4 regions of the Salicibibacter cibi genome follow, and region 4 is predicted to be linked to each of the others. Evidence: riboswitches for the same ligand, from Rfam matches in the RefSeq annotation. Region 4 holds a riboswitch; each other region holds the start of a gene.
The links. Region 4 has a riboswitch for S-adenosylmethionine ahead of HUG20_RS08055 (methionine biosynthesis PLP-dependent protein). Riboswitches for the same ligand answer to the same signal wherever they lie in the genome.
Positions count from the first base shown of each region.

Region 1: linked by a shared signal. The riboswitch ahead of metK (methionine adenosyltransferase) and the one ahead of HUG20_RS08055 (methionine biosynthesis PLP-dependent protein) in region 4 are both predicted to bind S-adenosylmethionine.
Region 2: linked by a shared signal. The riboswitch ahead of HUG20_RS16520 (methionine ABC transporter ATP-binding protein) and the one ahead of HUG20_RS08055 (methionine biosynthesis PLP-dependent protein) in region 4 are both predicted to bind S-adenosylmethionine.
Region 3: linked by a shared signal. The riboswitch ahead of HUG20_RS03570 (5-methyltetrahydropteroyltriglutamate--homocysteine S-methyltransferase) and the one ahead of HUG20_RS08055 (methionine biosynthesis PLP-dependent protein) in region 4 are both predicted to bind S-adenosylmethionine.

Region 1 covers NZ_CP054706.1:3,206,098-3,208,301, forward strand. Annotated here, with positions in the region: gene HUG20_RS15905 (aminopeptidase) at 1-77, shown strand, start outside; gene metK (methionine adenosyltransferase) at 132-1,346, opposite strand; SAM riboswitch class I at 1,451-1,558, opposite strand; gene pckA (phosphoenolpyruvate carboxykinase (ATP)) at 1,955-2,204, shown strand, end outside.
Region 2 covers NZ_CP054706.1:3,319,433-3,321,636, forward strand. Annotated here, with positions in the region: gene HUG20_RS16520 (methionine ABC transporter ATP-binding protein) at 1-950, opposite strand, end outside; SAM riboswitch class I at 1,156-1,264, opposite strand; gene HUG20_RS16525 (M20/M25/M40 family metallo-hydrolase) at 1,471-2,204, shown strand, end outside.
Region 3 covers NZ_CP054706.1:736,188-738,391, reverse strand. Annotated here, with positions in the region: gene HUG20_RS03575 (PaaI family thioesterase) at 1-99, opposite strand, end outside; gene HUG20_RS03570 (5-methyltetrahydropteroyltriglutamate--homocysteine S-methyltransferase) at 197-1,309, opposite strand; SAM riboswitch class I at 1,380-1,466, opposite strand; gene HUG20_RS03565 (LLM class flavin-dependent oxidoreductase) at 1,526-2,204, opposite strand, start outside.
Region 4 covers NZ_CP054706.1:1,563,222-1,565,425, reverse strand. Annotated here, with positions in the region: gene HUG20_RS08055 (methionine biosynthesis PLP-dependent protein) at 1-1,039, opposite strand, end outside; SAM riboswitch class I at 1,149-1,253, opposite strand; gene HUG20_RS08050 (transposase) at 1,541-2,204, opposite strand, start outside.

The DNA of each region.
Region 1 (2,204 bases), 1.6 Mb from region 4:
CGGATATGGACATCGATGGCATTCATAAAGACGGCACACGAGAGCCCGTTTTCCGAAACGGGGACTGGGCCTTTTAAGATTCCATTAAAAAACACCGTTGGAACATCCGGTTCTCAACGGTGTTTTTTCGCTTATTTCGCTTCCGCTACAAAAGCATCTTCTTTAAGCAACGTGGCTTTATCCGTACGTTCCCAAGGGAGATCAATATCCGTTCGCCCAAAATGACCATAAACAGCGGTCTGGCCATAAATCGGGCGCCGCAACCCTAGCATATGAATAATGCCGGCCGGTCGCAGATCAAAATGTTTCTCCACGAGTTGCAAAAGAAGGCTCTCCTTTACCTTACCTGTTCCAAACGTATCAATAGAAATGGAAACCGGGCGGGCAACGCCGATTGCGTAAGCAATTTGCACTTCACATTTTTTTGCAAGTTCTGCGGCAACAATGTTTTTCGCAACATACCTGGCAGCATAGGAAGCAGAGCGATCCACTTTTGTCGCGTCTTTCCCGGAAAAAGCACCTCCGCCATGACGCGCAATGCCGCCATACGTATCCACGATGATTTTCCGTCCTGTCAGCCCTGCATCTCCCTGCGGGCCGCCAATCACAAATCGACCGGTCGGGTTAATAAAAATATTGGTTTCTTCGTCGATTAAATGCTCCGAAACCTCTTCCAAGATAACGTGAGCCATTATTTCTTTTTCAAGCCTGGCCATGGCCACTTCCGATTGATGCTGTGCGGAAATAACGATCGTATCTACACGCAGCGGCCGGTTCTCTTTATCGTATTCAATCGTTACCTGCGTCTTTCCATCCGGACGCAAAAAAGGAATCGTTCCATCTTTTCGCACTTTTGACAGACGTCGTGCCAATTGGTGCGCCAAAAAAATCGGCAACGGCATATACTCTTCGGTTTCATCATCAGCATAACCAAACATTAACCCTTGGTCTCCGGCACCGATTGCCTCAATTTCTTCCTCGGACATTTTGCCTTCCCGCGATTCCAAAGCAGTGTTAACCCCTTGGGCAATGTCGGGAGATTGTTCATCAATTGCGGTCATCACCGCGCACGTGTCGGCATCAAGTCCGAATTTTGCACGTGTATAACCGATATCTTTCAACGTCTCCCTGGCGACTTTGGAGATATCGACATATGTCGTCGTCGTAATCTCTCCTGTCACCAGAATCATCCCCGTATTTGCCACCGTTTCACAAGCAACGCGGGCATTTGGATCTTTTTTTAATATTTCATCCAGAATTCGATCGGAAATCTGGTCACAAATTTTATCCGGATGGCCTTCCGTGACTGATTCAGACGTAAAGAGTCTGCGTCCATTCGCTTCCATCGTCCTCCTCCTTCGATGATCCGTTCTATATGTGTGGTGAATTGAGAATTAAAAAAAACCCTGATTTCCCGAGGGAAAAGGGTTATCGTTCTTACCTTTTTCGCCTCTTATCTTGCAAAGCATCTGCCACTTTGCCAGGTTGGCACCTTTCCCCCGTGGGGATGGTTGCCGGGCTTCCAAGGGCCTGTCCCTCCGCCTACTCTTGATAAGAGCGTACTTTAATACCTGTCGCATCAAAGTCGCAATCGTTATTTCCATATGATTTTAACACAGTTATGTCGAGAAAAAAAGATACAAGGCGTTCATACACAAGGAAACAATCGCTGATAATAGAACGCAAAACGGCTTTCAGTGATCTGTCATCGGTGCGATCTCCCAAAATAGAAGGTAAGAATCCGATCCATGCCGAATGACACCAATACACTCTAAAGGGCCAACGGCTCAAGACGGATTCAATCGCTTGATATCCGAAGTTCCAATCATTTCATTAACAGACACAAATTTTTTACACGAAAATAGTATAGACTATATGATAAAATGTGTTATACTAATTGCATCTAATCATCATTACATGCCCTCAGCTTAGCACAGAAAGGATTTTGTCGATTATGAGTACCGTTTCATTTGCATCAGCCTTGGACCATCTTTTAAATCAAAGACAGGCCGAATTCGATCTTCCCGAGCCTAGGTTAGTGGAAAGGGCACTCGCGCGTGATGAGGGCATTCTCACGAAAGCCGGTGCTTTCGCGGCGACGACGGGGACATATACCGGCCGCTCTCCTAAAGATAAATTTATTGTCGATGAACCATCTACCCGCGAGGACATCGACTGGGGACCGGTAAATGCGCCGATTGATC
Region 2 (2,204 bases), 1.8 Mb from region 4:
CCATCCCCTTCGATGGAAACGTATAAACTGCCATAGCTCCCGTGCTGCGTTTTGGCAATATTTCCTTGTAAAATATTCACCGTTACGCCAAACGAACGGATTAATTCGGATACGACCGGTTTTTCCGCGTCATCCCCGACAAACGTTAAGCGAATGACGGTCCCCTTTTCTCGCTTGAGCTGCTCTTCAATGGCTTCATTGGAATCTTCCGGGTCGGTGACTTGCTTGACGAATGTTTTCGTAATCTCTTGTTGAGGATCTCTAAAGACATCCAACACATTTCCCAACTCAACAATTTTGCCATCTTCCATCACGGCAACACGCGAACAAATTTTTTGCACCACTTGCATTTCGTGGGTAATGATGACAATCGTGAGCCCTAATTTTTGGTTGATATCGTGGAGCAAATCAAGAATCGCGCCAGTCGTTCGCGGGTCAAGCGCGGAGGTCGCCTCATCACACAAGAGCACTTTCGGTTCATTGGCAAGCGCCCGGGCAATGCCGACCCGTTGCTTCTGCCCGCCGCTCAGTTGCGATGGATAAGACGCTTCCCGCCCTTTCAAACCAACGAGTTCGATCAACTCTTCCACACGCTCGTTACGTTTTGCTTTTGCAATACCGGCAACTTCAAGGGGGAAAGCAATGTTTTCCCGAACGGTTCGCGACCATAGGAGGTTAAAATGTTGAAAGATCATGCTGATTTCTTGCCTTGCGCCCCTTAAGTCTCGATTGGATAGATCCAAAATGTCACGATCTGCAATTTTTAATGTGCCGGTCGTGGGCGTTTCCAATCGATTAAGGAGACGTACGAGCGTGCTTTTCCCCGCACCGCTGTAACCGACAATTCCGAAAATCTCTCCCTTTTCAATATCTAAATTAATCTCTTTTACCGCTTCGATGGATTGTCCTTTTAATTGAAACGTTTTCGAGATGTTATTCAGATGTATCAGTGGATGGACCTCCTTTCTTTTTATTCCTACTATCCTGATAGGCTCAGTGTTTTTTCGTTTAGAAAACTTGGCTTTTCGCCAAGCTTTTATGGCGAAAAGCCCTAGTTGCACTTATGTAGGAAAGAAAGTTGATTTATACTTTCTTTCCTACCAAAAAAATAACCCTTTAGCCCTACGATGAGCAGAAAGGTTACGCATCATTTCTGTCTCATCTTCCAAGGATGAACACCTTGCAGGAATTGGCACCTTTGTAATTCGCCATTACCGGTTGCCGGGCTTCATCGGGCCAGTCCCTCCACCGCTCCAGATAAGAATAGTATTCTATGAATGCGTTTATTTTAGCACCGGCCCCCTATGCTGTCAACGTATACGATTCATCGGGCATGCGTTGTTGTCATGCGGCATGGACCGGTTTCGGGCATCTTATGGTCTCGTTTCCGAATCCCAATATAGCAATAGTCAAGTTTGGCGCGTTACAATAGATATATGTAGCTATGTCACCGAGAGGAGTTTTCCTATCATGTATGAGCAGTTGGCAACGCTGTGTGAAGCAGAGCAGGCGGAATGGTTAACGATGAAGCTCGTTGCTCTCGATAGCACGAACGGGAGCGCGGGCGAAATTGAAATATCCGATTATCTACATAAGCTTATTCGTTCCTTCCCATATTTCCAAAAACATCCCGAGCACATATGGTTACAGACGATCCCAAATGACAAGCGCAAGAATGTGTTTGCTTTTTTACCGGGAAAGGCGAACGCAAAAGAAACGATCCTTTTTCATGCCCATTATGACACCGTGGGCATTGAAGATTATGGGACACTGAGTGCGCATGCTTTCGATCCGGAGGCGTTGCTCGCCTATTTTTCCGATGATGTGACAAATACAGAAATCAGGGAAGATGCTGCAACCGGCGATTGGTTGTTCGCTCGCGGATCAGCGGATATGAAAAGCGGCATTGCGGTTCACCTCGTGAACCTGCTCCGATTCGCGGAACACGAACGGCCGACAGGCAATATCCTCCTGCTCATCACCGCTGACGAAGAAAGCGAACACGCAGGGATGAAGGCTGCAATCACAGAGTTGCAATATCTCCGAAACGAATGGAGGATCCACTACAAGGCGGCCATCAACAATGATTATATTTCTCCGCAATATGAAGGGGACAGCACGCGCTATATGTACACGGGCACATGCGGGAAAGTTTTGCCGTGTTTTTATGTAGCCGGAAAAGAAAGCCATGTCGGCGACACGAT
Region 3 (2,204 bases), 830 kb from region 4:
TTGATTTGCCTCCACAAAAGTAATGTCAAGTACATCAATCAACGTGCCTTCGGCGTTTTTTTGCAATTGTTCTTCTACATTTTTAATAGGCTGTTCCATGACGATCATCTCCTGAATAAGTATTCATTCATTTTATCACAAGAGTGAAAAGAAGAACTGATCCTCCTTTGGAAGATCAGCCCTGCTCGTCCATCTTTTAGTTTTCTCCCCAAACCTCATCTGCGACTTCTTTAATATGGCGCAGTTTTGCCCATTGTGCTTCTTCCGATAAAATGTTGCCTTCTTCCGTGGAAGCAAAACCACATTGGGGACTGATCGCCAACTGTTCAAGCGGTACATACTTTTCAGCTTCACGAATACGACTTTTCAACGCTTCTTTATCTTCAAGTTCACCCGTTTTTGATGTTACGATGCCAAGCACAATTTTTAAATCATCGCGGTTCACATACTGCAGGGATTCAAACGTGCCGGAACGCTCGTCATCGTACTCCAGAAAAAGCCCGTCCACTTCAACTTCCTGGAATACCGTCTTTGCAACCGGATCATAACCCCCACTCATGGACCAAGTGGACCGGAAATTGCCACGGCAAATATGCATCGTCACTGTTAAATCATCCGGCCGATCCGAAAGTGCCTCATTGATGATATCTTTATACCACTGTTGCTTGTTTCGTTTGTCTTGTTTTTGCTCTTCCGTATCGTCTTCAGTCGGAATAAGAATTGCCCATCCAACATCATCGAATTGCAAGTAACGGCACCCGGCATCGTAGAAAGCATGAACAGCTTTTTTGTATGCTGCAGCAAGATCTTTGCGAAAACGTTCCCGATCCTCATAAACACCGGATACAAAATGATGATCCGCGTAAAGCATACTTGGACTCGGAATCGTTTGCTTGGCCACGTGACCTTCGCCGACGATGCTTTTTAAGTAGCGAAAATGATCGAGAAAAGGATGGTCTTCCGGAAAATCCAATTGCCCAATAATCCGTACGAGCCAAGGCTTCGTTTCCACGCCTTTAAATGCATAGCCATGTTCCGGTTCATATCCTTCTACCCCATCAAGGCCTTCCAAGAAATCCAGATGCCACCATGCACGGCGAAATTCCCCATCCGTAATAGCCGTAAGCCCCGCTTCTTTTTGTTTTTCCACAATCGCGCGAATTTCTTCGTCCTCAACCTGGCGCAATTGTTCAGCCGTAATTGCATCGTTGACACGATCTTCACGTGCCTTTTTCAAGCGCTCCGTGCGCAAAATGCTCCCGACATGATCTGCACGGTATGGCGCATGCTTTGCTGTAATTTCTGCCATCTTCCCCAAAACTCCTTTTGCTAAAAAATAAACCCTCTCTTCCGAAGAAAAGAGGGGTGTGTTCGAGATCCTCTTATCTTCCTGGCATTAGCACCTTCCACCTGATGGGGTTGCTGAAGCGTCGTTGGGCCAGTCCCTCTGCTTCTCTTTATAAGAAAAAACCAATTATTTAACTCTGAATAATAGTATATCAGGATTCTATGTTATATGCAAAGGTCAAAAAAGAGAGATGATTCGTTCGAATGACCGGCGTTTCTCTTGGAAATCGTGGATATTCGTTAGAATCAGCCATTCATCATTGTGATAGCGCTCCGAAAAATAGCTTAATTGTTCTCGTACCGTGTCTGGACCGCCGATAATCATTCTTCTGCGATTTTCCTTTATTTTTTGTTGATCCCTTTCGGTCTTTTTTGCCGCTTTCGCCTCTTCTACGCTCGGCACGCGGCTATCTAGCCCCTTTTCCGTTCGTAACAGCCACATATCCTGACTCATTGCCAGTTCTTCCGCGTGCGCGTCTGATTCCCCGCAAATGACGAAAACAGCGGTTAATGCGTGGGGGACGCTTAAGCTGCCTGGTGTGAATTGTTGCCGGTAAACCTCATGAGCTGCTTCTCCACGAGTAGGTGCGATAAAATGCCCGTATACATAACCCACGCCGAGGCGGGCGGCGATTTCGGCACTATTTTCCCCGAGGCCCAAAGAGTAAACTGGTGGGGCTGCATTCGTTCTCGGTGTTGCTCGTACGCCCTTAGGTGATTGGCCACGAACATAGCTAGCGAGGGCTTCCAATTTTTCCGGATAATCATTTAACTGATTTTCTTTCCCATCCGCCAACGCAGATCGAACCCTTTCTGCCCCTCCGGGTGACCGTCCCACGCCCGCTTCAATCCTCCCG
Region 4 (2,204 bases):
ATAAACGCATTAATTCATTTGTCACGCCGTTTTTAATCCGCACATTTTCAGGAATATCCGCGTGGGTTTGCACACTTGGATACGTCATTAAACTTTCGACGCCTCCCAAACTTTCGGCAAATGTAACGAGCCGTAAATGGCGAAGCAATGGGTCGACGAGCTTCTCATCCTGAACTTTAAACGAAAGCATTCCTCCTTTGCCCGGATAGAGAACTTCCGTGACAAGCGAATGCTTTTTTAACATTTCCCAAACAGCGTGGGCATTTTGTTGATGTTTTTCCATTCTTAACGCCAACGTTTTCATTCCGCGAACGAGCAGCCAGGAGTCAAAAGCTCCAAGTGTCATTCCAATCCCATTTTGAATATTGAAAAGGTGTTCCCCCAACACGTCATCGTCGGTAACAACGAGCCCTGCCACGACATCGTTATGGCCGCCCAAATATTTGGTGGCGCTATGGATCACGATATCCGCGCCAAATTCAATCGGACGTTGCAATAACGGGGTGTAAAACGTGTTGTCAACGATCATAAGTAAATCATGTTCCTTGGCTAGTTGACTGAGTGCATCTAAATCCGCTTCCTGCATTAAAGGATTTGTCGGTGTTTCAATGAATAACGCCTTCGTATTTTTTTCAATTGCTTGCTCAACGGCTTGTAGATCTCTCGGGTCAACATAACGAACGTCTACCCCCCATTGCGGCCAGTATTGGCGAAACAATCGGTATGTACCTCCGTACAAATCCACGGAAGCGATGATTTCGTCTCCTTGAGAGAACAAACTGAGCACAGCTTGAATCGCTGCCATGCCAGAACTACAGGCAAAACCGTGCGTTCCCCCTTCCAATTCGGCGATCGTTTCTTCAAGCACCTCACGCGTTGGGTTACCGGTACGGGCATAATCATAACCGGTTGATTCACCGACACCCGTGTGCTCAAACGCAGTGCTCATGTAAATCGGCGCATTGACGGCACCGGTGCGTTTATCTCTGCGATTGCCGGATTGAACAAGCTTTGTCTCTTTCGTATATGTCCGCTCCATCATTCCTTCTCCTTCCCATGCTACTGAATATGCATGATCTGTAAAAATAAAAAATGCCCTCTTCTTGTGAATCGAATAAGAAGAAAGCACTGCCAGTGATGAATGCATCTTCTTATCGTCCGGAACCACCGTTCCGAAGGAAGTAGCACCTGACTCCGATGAGCTGGTTGCTGAGACATCTTTGGACCTTTCCCTCCGTCTCTCTTGATAAGAAAAAATAATTATTATTTTTGCTGTTCCATTATCCTACAGGAATTTCCGTCATGTTTCAAGAGGGACAGATATAGAGCTTTTTGCGTTGTAACGATTTTTGCGATTTAGGCGTAAAAACGGGACCAGGTTCACTCCTGGTTTTTTGTTGAAAACGCCTTAAAATTTCCTTCCACGAACCAAAATCGCTACTATTCGAATATCATTCGTTTTTATACCTCAAAAAAGACACACGTACCCTGTTATCCACAAAAACTGTTTTAAAATTCGGTTTCCCACATGTGGATGCTTTTAGGAAACCAAGCTTCGCATTTTTTCCGGGCGGCCTTCTTGGATATGGCCTAAAGCCATCGCCAACATCGTGCACAGAGCCAACCTAGTTTTCATTTTCATCTTCTTTTGCCCGCGTGTGGTATGCTGTTCGAAGCCAAAGGAGACGTCAAGCCGGCTGTTCACACGTTCCACGGCCGTTCGTTTCGCGTATGCCTTCGCCCATGTGTAACTGGCTCGATCGATCGGTGTGAAGATCCGGCGGTCCTCCTTGAGCGGAATCCGAATTCCTTGGGCAATCGGACACTCCGCTTGTCCTTCACAGGTGATGCCATATTGTTTGGCCGGACAACGCTTTTTGAGGGTGGCTCGATCTTTCTCAAAGCCCCCATTCGCCATTTCGCGCTCTTTCCCGGTCATCGGGCAGTGACAGTACACGGTGCCTTTATAGTCATGCGTGACATTTTCAATGTCCATCAGTTGGCGCGTGTCCTCGCCATCTTTCCACATGTCCCGGATATCAATGACAGGCTTGGTTTGATGGTCATCCCACAGCCGCTCAAGCATTTTGGTGTCATCGTAACCGCGATCACCGGCGAGTGTTTCTGCTTGTCCCAAAAGCCAAGGGCGTTCTTTTTCAAGCTCATTGATCATATCATGACCGGCGTTAATATCGGGCACCGAT